2 regions of the Paenibacillus septentrionalis genome follow, and region 2 is predicted to be linked to the other one. Evidence: predicted binding sites of a transcription regulator. Region 2 holds the regulator's gene; the other holds the start of a gene.
What was found. The regulator NrdR, encoded in region 2, represses ribonucleotide reductase genes. The targets are predictions, from matches to a motif close to AACACNATATATNGTGTT.
Positions count from the first base shown of each region.

Region 1 (9,857 bases), on a different contig from region 2:
CGATCCTCCTCATGCTGACCAGATTGCACCGTAAACGCCTGCTGTACCGAAGGGGTTGATTCAGTTGCATGAGCGTGTGCTGGCAAGTAAATAGTGAGCAGCGCTGCACACAAAGCCGCTTTATATCCTAATCTTAATAGTTGAACCATAACAAACACTGCCTTTCTTAACAACTCAAATACTTGCCTTATCATGGCTTTACGATTGTTATTTCATACATAGATTGAAACTAAAATGTTTGGGAATAATGAATAGTGAATACTGATCACATGAAGGAGGTAGGAAAAGATGGGTAAAATATCCGGCCAGGAATATGTACAGTATTTAACCGAACAGCTTGTTGAATATATGGAAACACCAGCGAATCAAAAAAACGAAGCAAAAAAAATAGCCAAAGCTCACAAGGAGCCATGGCTGGTTAGATGGTTTGGAGTTGGCGGAGCGTCATTACTGTTGTGGCTTAATAAGCGAAGAACAAAAGTTAATCCGCTGCCTGATCATAAAAGGAACCTTGCAACATTAAAGCCTCATAAGGAATGAAGCGAGTTAAGCTCTCGTTTTCATCCTGCAGTGCGATATATAAGTCAAATTCGTTCCATTCATGATAACCTGTTATAGCGTAAACAGAAAAAATAGTATGATTCCAGCTCTCTGTTGTATATCGCAGCTTGCTGCCAAGCTCAATCATCACTTCAATGGACGTATCATCCTCAAAACGATTATTCAATGGTTTAGTTGTTAGCCATGGCATCACCGCATATGGAGAAAAGTATGCAACAGCATCAGCTCCAGTGATTAGGGCAGGCACTTTATATGTGCCATGCCCTTTCTTTGTTGATGCTGCGTGCTCAGCAGCTTGCTCAATGGTTGTGCGGTCTATCGGGAAAGCCTCCTGTAAAAAAGGCTCAATATATTGAACGGTTTGTTGTATTTCTTGCTTGATAATGCTGTGAAATGGGCCATAATAGATCAGTTGATTGCTATTATCAGCAAGATACTGAAGTGATGCTACATCTCCAACTCCATACTCTCCTAATTCATATCCGCCCTGTTCAAGGGCATGAATAATCATATAGCCGATCACTTCATTCTCATATGTGACAAGTGCAAGCCAGCTATGTGTTCCCGGACCAAGAGCCGATATCGACAGTTTAGCGGCTTGCCATTGCTGAAACTGATCCTGCTGTGCTAATTGCTCCTTCCAATGCTCGGCCGTTTCAAGCAAATCAGCTCGTTCTGCTGGCGGGTTCACTCCCGCTAACGTATGAATAGGCAGTAATCCTGATAGCAGCAACGAAGAAAGTAATGGAACTACAATGAGTTGAAGCCATTTCATTTTCATCTAATCACCTCATTTCAATCGTATCGGACAGGCCATAAAAAGAGTGTTAGTTCTTGTCATGCGAGGAGCCGAGCAAAACTTCTATTTTTGTTGAGCGGCGGTGGAAACCGTCACATACGCTCAATCAATACCGTCCAAATGAAATAATCCGCAATTAATGACGGAAACCGTTACTCTAGGCTCATATTGCCAGCGAATTTCTTCCTCGCGTTTTTCCTTTAATTGCTGAATGCCTTCCTTTTTATCCTCTTCAGCCTGCTCGAGCATCGGATTATAAAAGCTTTCCAGTCGCTCCAGCTCTTCTTTTAACTGGGCATGTGCCTGTTCTGCCCACTCATAGCTATAGGTTTTCAGCTTGCGTTCCAAATGCGCTTCAGCAATCGAAAGTGCCTTCGGATAAGATATTCCATTTTTTGCGATATGCACATTCGCCGGTATTCGTGGCGACAAGCGCAGCGTTTGCAGTCGATCATGGAATTGCTCTTGACAGTGCCCCGTAACAAGGGAAATGCCCAGGCTGTGAATTTCCTCACGTTTGCGGTCGCAGCTGAACTCTACCAGGTAGTTGATGCCAAGCCATACTGTATAGGGTCTTGAAGCATAAGGATGAAGCGAGCGTGCCTGCGGCTCCTGGTATAGGCACACATAGCTGCCGTTCTGCTGCGTCGATTCAAACAGCTGCTGAAGTCTGCTAGAGCCAAAGTGCAGATGCTCGCGCGGTACACGCGCCACTGGTTTAGGTACGAGGCCATAAGCGCGTTCCATCGCCTTTTCCTCTGCTGTAAGCGGAGCCGGCTCAACTGGCGGCTGCTCCTCGAGCATGGTGTTGTACTTGTCTTCATCTGTTACAAACAAAAAGCTCATTGTTTCAGGAGTTTCATTCAATCGATCGATGAAGCTCCAGTAGTAGGGACGATTCGTTAGCTCGCGATCGGCTGCTGGCGAAAGCTTGACTTTAATATGATAAGGAGATTTGTCTAAAATCTCACATTGCGTTGCTTCTAAGTATTTTAGAACGAAGCGATGGATTTGTTTTGTATTCATACTTCACCTCGAGTCTTGTATCTTGTTTAACTGTTTTGCTGCTGAAAGCTGGAAATGCTTGACCCAATCGAGTTAATTTCTTCTTGCAGCTGCTGACTATTTTGTGACTGCAGGATCGCTCTGGCCAGACGCTGCTCAATCGAGCCGTCACGAGATTCAATTCTCTCAATAATATGGTCGAGTTCTCCAATCACGAGCTCAAATAAATTGATCTTTTCGTGAAGCAGGTTCAGGATATGCTCTTCAATCGTGTTTTTCGTACAAAGATTATAAATATTTACATCCTGCGTTTGCCCTAATCGATGCACACGGCCAATTCTTTGCTCTACTCGCATTGGATTCCAGGGCAGATCAAAATTGATCATGTTGTTGCAAAACTGCAGATTGATGCCCTCGCCGCCAGCTTCAGTTGCAATCAGCACGCGAGCATTGCCGCGGAACAAGTCCATCATCCAATCTTTTTTTCCACGATTCATACCGCCGCGATAAGGAACTGCCGGAATTTGATGCTTGTCGAAAAACTGCAGTAAATACTCCTGTGTTGCGCGATACTCGGTAAATAAAATGACCTTTCCTTCGCATTGATTGATAATTTCCAGTGCTTTTTCTGCTTTGGTATTGGACGTAATGGCTCGAATCACCTCAACGAGCTCCCAAATTTGCGCTCGAATTGGTGAATCCTCAGCTGTCTTTTTGAACATATTGACCAGTGTTAAAAAGACGGCATCACGACTGCTGCACACTTCCCGCTGCAGCGTTACCAAAGACAAAATACTGCTTAGATCAATTCCGTCCTGACTTGCCATCTGTTGCACGAAGGAGGTGACGGCGTCGTAAAGCGCTTGCTCTTCCTTGGAAAGCTCTAGGGTGACATTTCGCACAATACGCTTTGTAAAGTGTATGCCGCCATCGCCGCGACGATTTCGGATCATGATAGATGAAAGCACATCCTGAAGCTGCTCTTCATTTTTAGGCAATCTTTTGTCTACGACGTAATTGCTGTTAAATTCACCTTGAGCGCCCAATTGCCCCGGCTTTAACAGCGAGATCAAATTAAACAGCTCCTCCAAATTGTTCTGAATCGGGGTTGCCGTCAGCAGCAAGCAATATTTTTTACTTAACTGGGTAGCAAATTGGTAATTTGTTGTTTTTTTATTTTTCAGCTTATGGGCTTCGTCAATAATAACGAGATCATAATCGGTTGAAAGTACAATTTCCTTGTGCGGATCGCGCTTCGCGGTGTCGATTGAGGCGACAACGATGTCGTAGCCCCAGCTGTGAGATTTTTTTTGCGCGACAGCGGCAATTCCGAATTTGGCATTGAGCTCTCGCACCCATTGCAGCACAAGTGAAGCGGGTACTAGAATCAAAGCTTTTTTTACGAGGCCGCGAACAATATACTCCTTTAAAATAAGACCAGCTTCAATTGTTTTCCCTAGTCCGACTTCATCAGCCAATATCGCGCGGCCTCCCATTTCATGCAAGACACGCTTGGCCGTGTCTAGCTGATGCGGCATAGGCTCGAAGGCAGGAAGGGTACGCAAGCAGATCAATTCATCAAATGAACTAACAACGGAAGCCTGCTTCGCTTCCATAGCAAGCTGATACATGCTCCATTGATCCCAAGGACCGTTCTGTTCAATTCGCTGCTGAAGCTCGCCAAACCACTCACGTTGAAATGTAACATCGACAGATGCGTGAATCGGTTTTTGAATTTGCTCAATAGTAGGAAAGATTCGATTATTCATAGTTGCTCCTTTTCATAACATTGCTTCTGTTCTAGTATTCCCCAAACGATGGTAATCATAATCTTTTCGAAACAGGAAAGGTTAGTACTAAAATGTTCAAAAGTCATTTACGAAAACTATATATTGTGTGTTATGATATATGAAGATACTACATATTGAAAATTAGTGGAGGAGTGATCTGGATGAGTACTTTAGAAGGCTTAAGTGAAAAAATATTTTTGGATCGATACGCACGCAAAAATGCTGAGGCTTCTCAAGCACAGCCCGGGGACACGGTGCTTGTGCTGGTAAAGGATGATTTGGCTTTTCCTGTGAAAGAGGCTGGTCAAATTTTAGCGCGTCGTGGTGATGAGGTTGATGTGAAAATGCGCAGTGGGGATGTGATCACAACGACCATCGCCAAGCTGACTCATACATTGGAAAGAACTCCTGATGAAATGTGGGATCGCCTAGCAGCCGCAATGTCTAGTGTTGAAGCGTCAGACGTGCAGCAGCAGTGGCAGGATCGATTCCGCTATATATTGGATGATTGGAAGCTTGTACCGGGCGGGCGAATAGCGGCTGGTGCAGGTGCAAGCGATGAATTAACGCTGTTTAACTGCTATGTCATTCCTTCACCGCATGACAGTCGGGGCGGCATTATGGCTACTTTAACTGAAATGACTGAAATTATGGCGCGTGGCGGCGGTGTCGGTATTAATTTATCCTCGCTTCGTCCGAAGCGAACCGTTGTCGTTGGGGTGAATGGCTCTTCTAGCGGTGCAGTATCGTGGGGAGGACTGTTCAGCTATACGACTGGCCTGATTGAGCAAGGAGGGAGCCGTCGTGGCGCCTTGATGCTTATGATTAATGACTGGCATCCCGATGTTCTTGAATTTATTACGGTGAAGCAAACAATGGGGAAAATAACGAATGCGAATTTGTCTGTGTGCGTTAGCGATGCGTTCATGGAAGCTGTCAAGCAGGATGGCGATTGGGAGCTAGTGTTCCCTGATACGACGGATGCAGAGTATGATGAGCTGTGGAACGGTGATCTCGAGGCTTGGCGCAAGCTGGGCAAGCCAGTCAATGTTCATTCGGTGGTTAAGGCAAGAGAGATATGGCATACCATTATTGAATCAGCCTGGAAATCAGCCGAGCCGGGTGTTGTTTTTATGGAGCGCTACAACAACATGTCCAACAGCTGGTATTTCAATCCGATTATCTGCACGAACCCTTGTGGTGAGCAGGGGCTTCCTGCATGGGGTGTCTGCAACTTGTCGGCGATTAACTTATCCAAGTTTTATGATGAGGAGCGTGATGATGTAGCTTGGGACGAGCTAGCAAAGGTAACGCGTTGGTCTGTTCGATTCCTGGATAATGTGATTGATCGCACCCCTTATCATTTCGAGGAAAATGAAGCGAATCAGAAAAAGGAACGTCGTATTGGATTAGGTTCAATGGGGCTTGCGGAGCTGATGATTAAGCTGAAGGTGCGCTACGGATCGCCAGAATCACTGCAGTTTTTGGATAAGCTGTACGGCTTTATCGCGAAGGAGGCTTATTTGGCTTCTGCTGAAATTGCGGGTGAAAAAGGCAGCTTCGAGGCGTTCGATGAGGAATTATTTTTGCAAAGCGGATTTATGAAAAATATGATTGCCGAGTTTCCTGAGGTGGAGGCCGCGATTCGTGCTACAGGTATGCGAAACGTAACCGTTATTACGCAAGCGCCTACTGGTTCTACAGGAACGATGGTTGGAACCTCGACTGGAATCGAGCCGTACTTTGCATTTAAGTATTTTCGTCAAAGCCGCTTAGGCTATGACGAGCAGTATGTGCCGATTGCACAGCAGTGGCTTGATGAGCATCCTGGCGAGGAGCTGCCTGATTACTTCGTAACCGCGATGAGTCTGACAGCAGAGGATCACATTCGCGTGCAGGCTGCGATTCAGCGCTGGGTGGACAGCTCGATATCGAAAACTGCGAATTGTCCGAATGACTTCACTGTTGAAGAAACCGAAAAACTGTATGAGCTTGCATACGAGCTAGGCTGCAAAGGGGTTACGATCTATCGTGATGGTAGCCGAGATGTTCAGGTTCTGTCTACCACTGAAAAGAGTGATAAGAGCAACGAGGGCAATAAAGCTGAAACAAACCTTGTATCAACAACTAACCATACTACGGAGCCTGCTGTACAAACAACTGGAGCGATGGATGCAGGCGGCAACGTTCTGCCTGCTGTTAGTCAGGCTGACCGTCAATACAAGCGTCGTCCTCAAGTGCTGCATGGTGCAACGTATCGCATGAATACACCGTTAGGCATGGCGTACATTACTATAAATGATCTCGATCATGTTCCTTCTGAAATCTTCTTGATTGTCGGCAAAGCAGGGTCAGACGTTTTTGCTATGGCAGAAGCGCTTGGACGCGTGTGCTCGTTGTTCCTTCGTTACGGGGATCATGGCAATAAAGTGCAGCTGCTTATTAAGCACTTGAAAGGAATCGGCGGCACAGGCGCAATCGGCTTTGGACAAAATCGTGTTGAATCGATTGCCGATGCGGTAGCAAAAGCGCTTGAGCTTCACCTGCAAGCAAAGGAGCATGCTTCGTCAGTCGAGCTTCCGGGACACTTCCTCGCAGAGGATACGGTAGCGCCTGCCGGAGAAACGGCTGAGGCATATGCGGCGACGCCCGAAAGTGTCGACCTTTGCCCTTCTTGCGGATCCGCTGCTTTAATTAATATTGAAGGCTGCAAGCAATGCAGCTCTTGCGGCTATAGCAAATGTAATTAAGGTGTAAACAACTATCGAAGCCACTACGTATACAGGGTCATTTTAGATATGACTGTGCATACGTAGTGGTTTTCTTATTTTCCTTAAAACTACTCGTTTGAACTCGCAACAAATGATGGAATGAATGGGGCGAAACACTATCAGAAAATTTTATGGCAAAATATTAATTTGACTAACATACGATTGCTCTTCATTATAGTAATGATGTTGACAGCATAGTATTGATATTGACAGCTCTACAAGAGTTTTATTGCTACAGGGGGAGACAACTATGAATAATCAACCTTTACATAAAAATCAAGAGAGTCAAAGCAGGCTCTCCGGATTCTTTAAGCTGTTAAAACGATTCCGTATATGGCTTATCGGAATAGTTCTTTTATTTTTTTCGCTATTAGCAATCGGGGCCTATTGGATTCATACTCTTGATATCGAAAAGCTAGTTGTTCCGATATCTGCACCAACAAAGTTCATAGATCGGTACGGCGAGGTTAGCTCCGAGGTCACTTCTGAAAAGATCGAATATGTGTCGATCGATCACATTCCGCTGCATTTCCAGCAAGCGATCGTAGCGGTCGAAGATAAAAGATATTATGATCATACCGGAGTGGACATCTTCGGAATCGTTCGAGCAGCTTTCCGTAATGTAAAGGAAGGCGGTGCAGTACAAGGTGGTAGTACGATTACCCAGCAGCTTGCCAAAAACGTATTTTTGACGGGTGAAAAAACGTTCTCGCGTAAGCTGACAGAAGCTGCCTATGCAATCAAGATCGAGGCACTTTATGACAAAGACCAAATTCTCGAAATGTATTTGAATCAAATTTATTTCGGAGAAGGCCAATGGGGAGTGCAAAAAGCTGCCAAGCGGTATTTCGGCAAACAAACGACGGATTTGACGTTGGCCGAGAGTGCTTTGCTTGCTGCATTACCGAAAGCTCCAACTCGATATTCTCCGCTTAAAAACAAGGAGATTGCTTTAGAGCGTCGCAATCTTGTGCTCCGCTTAATGAAAGATGAGGGCTTTATCTCTGAAACCGATTATCAACACGCTAAAGCAGAACCGATTAAAGTGCTCAAGGAAATTCCCCAAGAGCATGTCAACCATTTGCTCGGTCAATACGCGTCTTATATGGATCAAGTAATCGATGAGGCGATTTCAGTATATGGATTTACCGAGCGCCAATTGTTGGCGGGGAATCTACTCATCTACACAGAGCTGGATCCAGTGGTTCAGAACGCAATGGAAGAAACGTACCGCAATGAAGCGCTATTCCCAGAAAGCACATCCGACCAGCTGCTGCAGAGCGGGGCAGTCATCATGGACCCGTCTACTGGGGGGATACGCGGAATTGTGGGGCAGCGAGGAGAGCATACATTCCGTGGTTTCAACCATGCAACACAGCTTGTAAGACAACCTGGATCGGTATTCAAGCCATTAATCGTCTACGCTCCTGCTCTGGAGAGAGGGTATGACAAAAATTCACAGCTTTATGATGGTCCATTAGATATCGGGGGTTACCGTCCTAATAATGTAGACAATCGAACGTTAGGGCAAGTATCGCTTCAAGAGGCGGTTATCCATTCGAGAAACATTCCAGCAGTATGGCTGTTGAACGAAATTGGACTTAATACCGGCATAGAGTTTGTAGAGAAACTTGGTATTCCGCTAGGAGAGGAAGATCGTAATTTAAGCTTGGCGCTTGGTGGATTATCTCAAGGGGTCTCTCCGCTTCAAATGGCACAGGGCTATAGTGTATTCCCTAACCTTGGAGTACAGGTTCAAGCGCATACCATTTCGAAAATTACAACTGTGGACGGCCAAGTTTTAGCTGAGGCTGAGCATCAACCTGTATCGGTTATGTCTCCGGAGAACGCATATGTGATGACCGAAATGCTGCAAAATGTTATCAAGGAAGGCACAGGAAAGAATGCGGCAATCGATCGTCCGGTGGCCGGGAAAACGGGAACGACACAGCTTCCGCGGAATAGTCAATTCGAAGGGATCACCGGCGGTGCCAAAGATGCTTGGTTTGTCGGCTATACGCCAGAACTGGTAGGGGCAGTTTGGATAGGCTACGATCAGACGGATAAAAATCATTATTTGACAACATCCGGTGGGCAATATCCTGCTTTAATCTTCAGAGAAATGATGTCTTTGGCCTTAAAGGACGTTCCAGCTTCTGAGTTTAAACGTCCTCTGCTCGAAAAATCGAAAGAAAATACGAGCATTGGGGGTAAGACAGATCAGGGAAATGGGGAAGAAGGGAAAAAAGAGAAGAAAAAGAAGAAAGAAGAAGAGAAAAAGAAAAGAGAAGAAGAGAAAAAGAAAAGAGAGGAAAAGAAAAAGGAGGAGAAAAAGAAGAAGGAGGAGAAAAAGAAAAAGGAGGAAGAGAAAAAGAAGAAAGAAAAAGACTAAATGATGACTGTTATGAACGTACACAGGTAACATCTACAATCATCTACAATAGCTCTATGCAGTATAACCGTAGCATGTAACATACATTTTTTGAATGATTTTTTGGGACAGTCCTATTTTGGGCTGTCCTTTCTTTATGATTTGTAGGACAATGCAGAAGCAAAACACGATCCATGAACTTCATCAAAAACATGATGTCGTAGTCCTTCCCCAAAGAGCGAAGTTGTCTGTTTTTAAGCATGAAGTGAAAAATAAAATTTCAAATCAAATGCAGTGTTTACGATTTAAAACCGGGAACGGTAGAAGTTTGATTTTTATGTTAGAGTAGATTTTGACCTCAGGGTATTACAAAAAAATTTTAATGCTAGACGAGGGCTGGAACCGTTTGATACAATATAATATAAGAACACTGTTTTATAATATAAAACATAGGGGGTGAGTCGTGTGCCGATTATTCAGTCGTTAGACAGGGCGCTTAACATACTAGATCTATTCGATGACCAGCATCGGGAATTGAAAATTACTGAAATTAGTTCGCG
Region 1 is NZ_JBHSTE010000001.1:457,611-467,467, reverse strand. Features, by position in the region: gene ACFP56_RS02215 (N-acetylmuramoyl-L-alanine amidase family protein) at 1-149, opposite strand, end outside; gene ACFP56_RS02210 (YqzE family protein) at 289-540, shown strand; gene ACFP56_RS02205 (hypothetical protein) at 482-1,342, opposite strand; gene ACFP56_RS02200 (YqhG family protein) at 1,463-2,386, opposite strand; gene ACFP56_RS02195 (DEAD/DEAH box helicase) at 2,413-4,134, opposite strand; gene ACFP56_RS02190 (adenosylcobalamin-dependent ribonucleoside-diphosphate reductase) at 4,317-6,905, shown strand; gene ACFP56_RS02185 (transglycosylase domain-containing protein) at 7,177-9,318, shown strand; gene ACFP56_RS02180 (IclR family transcriptional regulator) at 9,763-9,857, shown strand, end outside.
Region 1: the regulator NrdR is predicted to act here: its motif matches at 4,247-4,264, upstream of ACFP56_RS02190 (adenosylcobalamin-dependent ribonucleoside-diphosphate reductase).

Region 2 (9,857 bases):
CGCTCATTGGGCATACAATTATGGATGTGGCAAGGCGCGGCAAGTTTTTGCGCATTATACTTGACGGGCTTGTTCTTGTATCCCATTTGCGCATGGAAGGCCGCTATGGATTATTCAAGCAGGATGAGCCTGTTGAAAAGCATACTCATGTTAGATTCAGCTTTACGGATGGAACGGAGCTTCGCTATAAGGACGTGCGGCAATTTGGGACGATGCATTTGTTCAAAGAGGGTGAAGAGCTGCTTGAGCTGCCGCTTAAAAAACTGGGCATAGAGCCTTTATCAGATCAATTTACGCCCGATATATTGCGCAGCAAGCTGGAGAAGCGTTCATCTAAAATTAAACCGCTGCTGCTGAACCAAGAATTAATCGTTGGATTAGGCAATATATATGTGGATGAGGCGTTATTCGCTGCGAAAATTCATCCTGAACGAACGCCTGACTCATTATCCAGCAAGGAATGGAAAAGCTTGCATCAGGCAATTGTCGATACGCTGACCAGAGCAGTCGATGCAGGCGGCTCCTCGATCAAATCCTATGTGAACGGTCAAGGCGAGATGGGCTTGTTTCAGCAGCAGCTTTCAGCTTATGGCCGAGAAAATGAGCCCTGCTCAAGCTGCGGCACAACGATGGTTAAGTTTGTTGTCGGCGGCAGAGGCACGCATATTTGTCCGCGATGTCAAAAATTGAAAAAGTAGGGTAATCACGAATGCTCTTTTCTACGCATATGATACGTTACGCTTGTAGGCATCTGACTACGACGTATTGTAGAGGTGTGGGAAGGAGTACGATCATGTTATTCATGCATTTTGCATCTATGGCAGTATTAGCTATTGCCGTAAGTCTTGATAGCTTCGGTGTCGGTATCACGTATGGCCTGCGTAAAATTACAATTCCATTACTTTCAATTCTCATTATTGCTTGCTGCTCAGGCGGTGTCATTGCGATTTCCATGCAGGCGGGCACATGGCTTTCATCTTATTTATCACCAGTTGCCGCTAGCCGCATTGGCGCCGTCATATTAGTAGCTATCGGAGTTTGGGCGTTATATCAATACTACCGTGGCATGCATGAGCGGAAGAATGGCAAGATGGAATCCCAGGAGACGGAGCGGCAAGCTGCACGCTCCAATGAAGGGGAAGCTGTTCCTGAACAGGCTGAGAAGGAGTCTTTTGCTTCGGCGCTATTTACAATAGAGCTAAAGCGTTTAGGCCTGGTTATTCAAATTTTGAGAAAGCCGCAAACGGCAGATTTTGATGCGTCAGGCAATATTTCCTCATCAGAAGCTCTGATGCTTGGCATAGCCTTGTCGCTTGACGCGTTTGGCGCAGGTCTTGGTGCTGCTATGCTTGGTCTGCATGCTATTTACACACCGTTAACGATTGCTTTATGCAGCGCCATATTTTTAGTGGCTGGGACGATGCTTGGACGTAAGCTGTCTCATTTGCCATTCATTCATTATTTGAGCGGTCTTCCAGGACTGCTGTTGATACTTCTTGGTTTTTTGAAATTTATGTAAAAGAGGTGAGTGCAATGCTGATCGGATTGACAGGCGGAATCGCTAGTGGGAAAAGTACGGTAAGCGCAATGCTCGTCAAGCATGGAGCTTTGCTTGTTGATGCAGATCAGGTTGCTCGCGATGTAGTAGAGCCAGGGCAGCCTGCTCTACTACAAATCGTAGACGTATTTGGTCAGGATGTTCTCAATTCAGATGGTAGCTTGAATCGCAAAGCGTTAGGCGCAATTGTTTTTTCTGATTCGGACAAGCTTAAGCAGCTGGAGGGCATTACGCATCCAGCCATAAGGGCAAGCATGCTGCAAAAAATAGAGCAGTACAAGCTTTTATCGCCCAATGCTTTGATTGTGGCGGATATACCTTTATTGTACGAAACCAATCAGGCGCATTTATATGAAGGGGTACTTGTTGTATATGTGCCTGAAGACGTTCAAGTTGAACGTTTGATGCAGCGAAATGAATTAACTCGAGAGCAAGCGATTGAACGAATTAGCCTGCAAATGGATATTGAAGAAAAGAAAGCACGTGCAGACTGGGTTATCGATAACTCAGCTTCCTTGGAATATACAGAGCAGCAGGTGATTCAACTGATCAAAAGGCTTGGTGATCAATGAAGAAGAAACGAATGCGTCGTAAACTGCTGCTTTTTATTATAATAGGATTTATTGCCATATTATTTATACGTTCTAATTGGATCAGTGAGATGATGTACCCTGTCAAGTATCGTGGCATTATTTCAGATAAGTCTGTAAAGTATGAGGTCGATCCGCATCTGATTGCAGCCGTAATTCGTGTAGAATCTAACTTTCAAACGGGTAGAGAATCGCCAAAGGGGGCGGTTGGCTTGATGCAGCTTATGCCGACAACGGCGGAGTGGATTGTTGAGCGTAATAAGATGAAGATGATTTCGCTGGATGAGCTTAAGCACGATCCAGAGTTGAATATAGAGCTTGGGACATGGTATTTGAGACATTTACTGGGGCAGTTTGAGGATGATGTCATTATTTCGATCGCTGCCTATAATGCAGGACCTGGCAATGTATCAAAGTGGCTTGAAGAAAAGACGTGGGATGGGCATTATGAATCCGCGGATGATATTCCATATGGCGAGACTCGAATGTATGTCCAAAAGGTTGTTTATTATTACAATAAATATAAAGAACTCTATCCTCAGATTTAGCAAGGGAATTGGAAATTTATTGATGGATAAAACTAATACTGGACGCTGGAATAACGGCAATATTATAATATAAGTAATTTTTGGACAGGCATTAATAAGCAACGAGATTGCTCCTCCCATAGGAAGAGCAATCTCATTGCTACTTTCAATAAACAAACATATAAATTAACGTTGACCTGCTAGAGATTGCTCAGCGATTTGTACAAGGCGACGAGTGATGTTACCACCGATGTAACCAGTCTCTTTTGTAAGAACATTACCGTAGTAACCGTCTTGTGGAATCGCGATACCAAGTTCTTGAGCTACTTCGAATTTCAAACGATCGATTGCTTCGATAGCTTGAGGAATTAGCAATTGGTTGCTGTTGCGATTGCGTGACATATTGTTTCACCTCCTTGCGGTTGGTAAAAGTATTATGTGCGATATTACATGAATTATTACAGGAAAGGTCTGGCAAAAAGAAAGGAGGAATGCTCATGAAGTGTCCATACTGCGATTATTCAGGTACAAAGGTGCTGGATTCCCGTCCAGCTAATGAAAATAAATCAATTCGTCGTCGTCGTGAGTGCGAGCAATGCAGTAGAAGATTCACAACATTCGAGATGATTGAGGAAACCCCTCTTATCGTTATTAAAAAGGATGGCAGCCGCGAGGAGTTTAGCCGTGATAAAATATTGCGTGGACTAATTCGCGCGTGCGAGAAACGTCCCGTTCCTGTGGAACGCTTGGAGGTCATCGTTTCTGAGGTGGAAAAGGAGCTGCGAACGACGGCTCTTGCAGAAGTAGAAAGCAGTGCAATTGGCTCCATTGTAATGAATCAGCTCTACCCGGTTGATGAGGTTGCATATGTTCGCTTTGCATCCGTATATCGTCAATTCAAAGATATTGAAATGTTTATGAAGGAGCTTAACTCGCTGCTTTCTAATACGAATGTTCAACCAACTGAAGATAAATAAAAAGCACGTTCCAATGCTGATCCAGCTGATCAGTTAAGGAACGTGCTTTTTTACTGGATTACAGGGGCAATACCGTGACAGCCGCTTGTTTGCCGCTAAGCTGTATGCCTGTTGCAGGTTTCCCGTACGGCTTAAGGTCGGCAATCAACTCTTCGAGCAGTGACTTTGCAGCTTGTCCCTGCTTCCCGCTAAGCTTAATAACAAGAGCAACTGGATGTCCTGATTCGAGCAGCTTCTGACATTGTCGCAGCTTTGTATCATAGTCATGCGCCTCAATTGTTGGCGTTAAACGAATTTCCTTTTCTTTTTTAGGTGTTGACTTATCCTTAGCCTGAAGCGCTTGCTTCGCCTTTCCGCGAGAAATGAGCTGACATTGCGGAGGACTTGTCATAATATTGATGCAAACCAAATCGACTTTTTGATCTTTTGCATCCTGAAGCGCTTCGTTTGTAGAGACAATACCTAACGATTGACCTTCAAGATCTAACAGATCGACTTCAGATGCTTTTATGTTTTCATTCATGAGTAATGCCATCGGTCGTTCTCCTAATGAATTAATAGTTAGTGCTGATTTAATTTATTTCGCAGCGCTTCGAGATTAAGAAGAGTAAGCTTTTTATTACTTAAATCGATCAGTGCTTCATCCTGCAATTCCATAATTATTTTAGAAACCGTTTCTCGCGCAGCTCCGACTGTATCAGCCAACTGCTGGTGTGTAATTTTTACCGGAATAAGACAGCTTCCATCCTCGCGTAATTTACCAACCTCTTTTCCAAGATCTAGCAAACGGCGTATAATTCGATGCTGCACATTAAGAAAGGTTAAATCATAAATTTGATGATTGGCCTTGCGCAGTCTTTCCATTGTATAATTTAACAATAAGAATGGAACGTTGCGATCCTTCTCTACAAGCTTATAAAAATCTGATCGATGCAAAGAATATACCTTAACAGCTGTCATCGTTTCCGCTGTAGCTGAACGTGCAAGACCTGGTTGCATTAACGCCATCTCTCCGAAATATTCCCCTTTTGTTAAGTAAGCTAGTGTGATCCGTTTGGCTTTATTCGAGGTGTAAATGCTTACCATACCTGAACGAATAAAAAAGATCTGATTCCCTTCATCTCCCTCATGAAATATGATTGCACCCTTTTTATAGGATTCTTCCCGCATATAAGGCACGAGATGCTCTAGCAGGCTTTGGTCTATATCCTTGAAGAAAGGGATATTCGCTCTTAATTTGTTCGTATCAATGCTATTCAAACTAGGATTCCTCACTTTAATTGATAAATTTGTAATACAAGTCACTGAAAGAACATGTCGATTTTGATACTCTTTAGGTGGGAGAAGGGATTAGATTGATTCAAAAGGAGGTCTGTCTATAGGCATATATTATTTATGATAACGGGAATGACAGGGTTAATCAATCCATTATTCTCAAAATAATGGGTAGTACGAGAAAAAAGAGCTTTTTTGCTGTTGGGAGGCGGCAAAAAAGCTCTTTTCGTTGTAATCAGGAAATGTTCCAGCTATGATTAAATGAGAACTAGAGGAGGGATTGCATATGAAGCCACTTATATTTGTAGATCGTAGACTGCCGAGCAATGTTCAGTATTATTTGGAGGAGCATTGTAGGGTGTTGACGTGGAAGCCAGATGAACAGCGTGAGGAAACGAAGCTCAAGGAGTACTTAGCAGAAGCAGAGGGCTATTTTACTAGCGGAGCGATGAAGGTAAGTGATGAGCTTCTAAATGCTGCCCCAAAGCTTAAAGTAATTAGTACAATGAGTGTCGGCTACAACCATTTTGATATAGCTGCCATGCGTTCCCGCGGCATCATTGGCACACATACTCCATATGTACTGGATGATACAGTTGCTGATCTCATTATGGGGCTTATGCTGACATCTGCACGGCGAATTTCTGAGCTAGATCGATTAATTCGCAATAAGCAGTGGAAAGGCAATGAGGGCAGAAAGCTGTTTGGTCTGGATGTTCATCATCGTAAGCTTGGCATTATTGGCATGGGGAGAATTGGAGAGGTTGTTGCCAAGCGTGCAAAATACGGCTTCGACATGGATATCTCTTATTATAATCGATCTCGTAAGCCACAGCTGGAGGAACAACTTGGTCTTACATATAAAAGTCTGGAGCAGCTGCTTGCAGACTCAGATTTTGTGTTGTTGTTGACTCCTTTAACACCTGAGACTAAAGGTTTAATTGGTGCGAAGCAGTTTTCATTAATGAAGCAAAGTGCTATATTTATTAATGCATCCCGAGGTGCAACGATTGATGAGCAGGCATTAGTTGAGGCGCTGCAAAATGGTCAAATTGCGGGTGCGGGCTTGGATGTATTTATCAAGGAGCCGCTTCCGCTGGAGCATCCTTTTATGGAAATGGAGCAAGTAGTCATGACACCGCATATTGGTTCTGCTACAGAGGCAACTCGTGATGATATGGCAATGCTGGCTGCTAGAAATCTAGTGCATGCACTTCTTGATTTAGGTGAAGCCCATATCGTGCCCGAACTGGCACGCTAATCCATTCAGTGCATACAGATGAATAACAATATTTTATGCGAAGCAAGAGGGAACGATAGATTATGACAATTGGCATATTTGATTCAGGCATAGGCGGGCTAACAGTATTAAGCGAAGCGATTAGAAGAATACCGACAGAGGATTATATTTATGTAGCGGATACATTACATGTCCCTTACGGCACTAAAAGTAAGGAAGAGGTGCAGCGCTATATTCTCGAAAGTGTTCAGGATACAATGAAGCTGGATATTGATGCACTGGTCATCGCTTGCAATACAGCAACCAGCATTGCAGTAGAACTGCTTCGTGATACTTATCCAAATATTCCAATTATTGGAATGGAACCGGCTGTTAAGCCAGCTGTAGAGATGAATGCCTCCACTGGTCGTAGAGTACTCGTATTTGCGACTCCGCTTACACTCTCATTGCCGAAATACTATGCCTTGGTATCGAGAGTTGATGGTAACGGCATCGTAGATTCATTGCCGATGGAGAAACTCGTTCCATTTTGTGAAAATATGCAATTTTCAGGTGAAGAGGTAAAAAATTATTTTATGGATAAGCTCTCTCCATACAATCTGGAGGAGTATGGGATGATCGTTTTAGGCTGTACGCATTATCCGTATTTCAAGCCAGTATTGCAAGACATTTTGCCAGAGCATATTGGCATTGTGGATGGCAGCATTGGAACAGTGAGACGTCTGGTAGCTCAACTGCATCGTTTTGGCGTAGCAAGAGGAAAAGGCTCGGCAAAAGTGAACTTTACCAATACGTCTCATGATGATGCCTATAACGATAAAATGAAACGTGCTTTAGTCTATTTACAAGAACAAGGTTTGTAGAAAAAAGTAAGTTACTGATTGGATATCGAGCCGTAACAAGCTTTGCAAATATTATTTATAATCAGTTTTTTGGCTATTTTCGTTAATTTTAGAGATGATATGTTTTGATTAATAGAGCTTATCGTGTATGTATTGGAAGAAATGGGAGCTTCAGTACAACTGCAAGCGCTGTCTGTGGCGCGGCTATCATGCTTCTTCCTTTTTACTTGTATGTCCTGTGCACAGATGCAGCTTGTTTTATGCAGAACGAGCTGTTACCTTTACTAGTTTTTGTTGTGCTAAGAGCGCGCTATCGTCTAAAACGTTTATAGTTTACATAAGTCGTATTTTTTACACATTTAGGAGGTTTAACCTGTGAGAATTGGTGCAATTGAAGCTGGTGGAACGAAAATTATTTGTGGGATTGGCAACGAACATGGTGAAATCGAAAAGAAAATCAATTTCCCTACAGAGTCGCCTGAAATCGTGTTCGCGAAAATAAGAAGCTTTTTTGAAGAGGAGCAGCTTGATGCGCTAGGTGTTGGAACATTTGGCCCGATTGATGTTAATCGAAGCAGTGCAACCTACGGATATATTACCTCGACACCTAAGCCAGGCTGGCGAGACGTCGATGTACTCGGAGAGCTTAAATCGTACATCGACGTACCGATTGGATTTGATACGGATGTCAATGGTGCAGCACTTGCTGAAGCGCTTTGGGGTAGCGCGAAAGGCGTCAATAGCTGTGTTTACTATACCATTGGTACAGGTGTAGGCGTAGGGGTTTATGTGGAGGGTAATCTCGTACACGGTCTGTTGCATCCGGAAGCAGGGCATATACCGGTCAAGCGGCATCCTCAGGATTCATTTGAAGGCCTTTGCCCCTATCATGGCGACTGCTTGGAGGGGGTAGCTGCAGGTCCTGCGATTGAACGTCGCTACGGCAAGAAGGGACACGAGCTGAGCGTAGATCATGAGGCTTGGAAGTTCGAAGCTTACTATCTAGGGCAAGCGTTAATGTCTACTATTTTGCTGCTTTCGCCAGAGCGGATTATTCTTGGCGGCGGTGTTATGCATCAGGAGCAGCTTTTCCCGATGATTCGCGAAGAGGTGAAGCGCAATCTGAACGGATATGTACAGCATGATATGCTGCTTAAGCATATTGATCAATATATCATTCCGCCAGGGCTAGGTGACAACGCGGGCTTAAGTGGAGCTGTGGCAATTGGATTACTGGAATACAAAGCTGCGAATGGACGAATAATGTAGAAACACGTACATTATTGAAACGTTACGTTAGTTGCAACGTATACATATTATTGCTAAATATTGAGGAGGTTTTGAATATGAGCATATTTGAACGATTGTTCCGTATTGGAAAAGCGAATGTAAATGCAGCGGTAGATAAGCTGGAGGACCCAGTTAAAATTATTGATCAGGTTTTACGTGAATTGGATGAAGATGTCGAGAAGGTAACGGCTGCGGTAACTTCCCAAATGGCTGTTGAAAAGCGTTTTGAGCGTGAGTTGAAGGAAGTAGAAGAGTTGGTTGCTAAGCGTGACTCACAGGCTCGTCAAGCACTAACGGCTGGTAATGAGGATCTTGCTAGAGAAGCGTTGGCTGATAAAGCGAAGCAGGTAGAGAAGCGCGACAAGATTAAGGAAAATTATGATCGTGCGAAAGCAACCGCAGATAAGCTTCGCGATCAATTGCGTGATCTTAAAGCTCGCGTAACAGAAATGAAGGATCAACGCAGCACGCTTATTGCACAAGCTGAAGCTGCTAAGGCACAGCAAAAAATTAACAGCACGATGAAGGGCGTAGGCAATAACGATGTTGGTGCTACATTCGCTCGTATGGAAGAAAAGATCAAAAAGATGCATGATGAAGCAGATGCAGCCTTTGAACTGGCTAATGAAGACAAATCACTAGATCAAAAATTTGAGGAGCAGCTTAAAGCTTCCCAATCCAATGCGATCGATGATGAGCTTGCCGCATTAAAAGCTGAACTTAATAAAAAATAATTGTTTTCGTATTTTTTTATTTTCATAATTGTTTAAAGGGAAGTCAAAGCCAGGTTGTGTAACCAGGCTTTTTCTTTATGGAGGTAGCTTAATGATAATGAGAAACAGCTTTTTTAAGATATCTGCGGCTATGATCATCGTTCTCACCATGTACAGCCTGCTTATTAGTCCGGTATTAGCTGTTACACCAAACGGCACCTACATACAGGATGAAATCGGCGCATTGAGCAATCAGGAAAAAAATGAGCTTGAAACAAGCATGCGCAATCAGGATATAAAGCTCAATGTGCTGATCATTGATTCGATTGGCTCGCAATCAATGGGAAGCTATAGTGAGCGGATATTTTCAGAATGGGGATTGGGCGCTGACGAAGGGCTGCTAGTTATTGCAGACGATGATGGAATGGTTCAGCTTCAGCTGCAGATCAATTCCAGATTGGAGAATGCAATATACAGTCAGTTCTCTGGCAGTAATCCAGTGACGACCTTTTTGGAGCAGCAATTTTACCCTTATGCAGCAGAAGGTAATTACTACAAGGCGATTGACGATACGATTAATGGTTTAGCACATTATGTACAGCAGTACAACAGCTTGCCTCCTGCAACGCCTGACCGTGCTCAAACGACCAGCAGCTCCTCATCAGCTTTATCGATGCTGTTAATGGTTGCATTTCTAGTCGTAGCAGCTATCGTGTTTGTGCTTGTACAACAGCGAAATAAGCGCATGCGCACCAAAAAGCTGCTGCCCCAGCTAGAGGACCATTACGAGAAAATATCGGCTAGGCTGCAGAAGCTGGATGCTGATATGAATGAGATCAAAAAAT
Region 2 is NZ_JBHSTE010000002.1:631,949-641,805, reverse strand. Features, by position in the region: gene mutM (DNA-formamidopyrimidine glycosylase) at 1-698, shown strand, start outside; gene ACFP56_RS08085 (MntP/YtaF family protein) at 794-1,519, shown strand; gene coaE (dephospho-CoA kinase) at 1,534-2,130, shown strand; gene ACFP56_RS08075 (lytic transglycosylase domain-containing protein) at 2,127-2,696, shown strand; gene ACFP56_RS08070 (small, acid-soluble spore protein, alpha/beta type) at 2,862-3,077, opposite strand; gene nrdR (transcriptional regulator NrdR) at 3,173-3,652, shown strand; gene infC (translation initiation factor IF-3) at 3,711-4,187, opposite strand; gene ACFP56_RS08055 (Crp/Fnr family transcriptional regulator) at 4,214-4,912, opposite strand; gene ACFP56_RS08050 (2-hydroxyacid dehydrogenase) at 5,214-6,188, shown strand; gene murI (glutamate racemase) at 6,251-7,030, shown strand; gene ACFP56_RS08040 (ROK family protein) at 7,385-8,278, shown strand; gene ACFP56_RS08035 (PspA/IM30 family protein) at 8,356-9,033, shown strand; gene ACFP56_RS08030 (septation ring formation regulator EzrA) at 9,125-9,857, shown strand, end outside.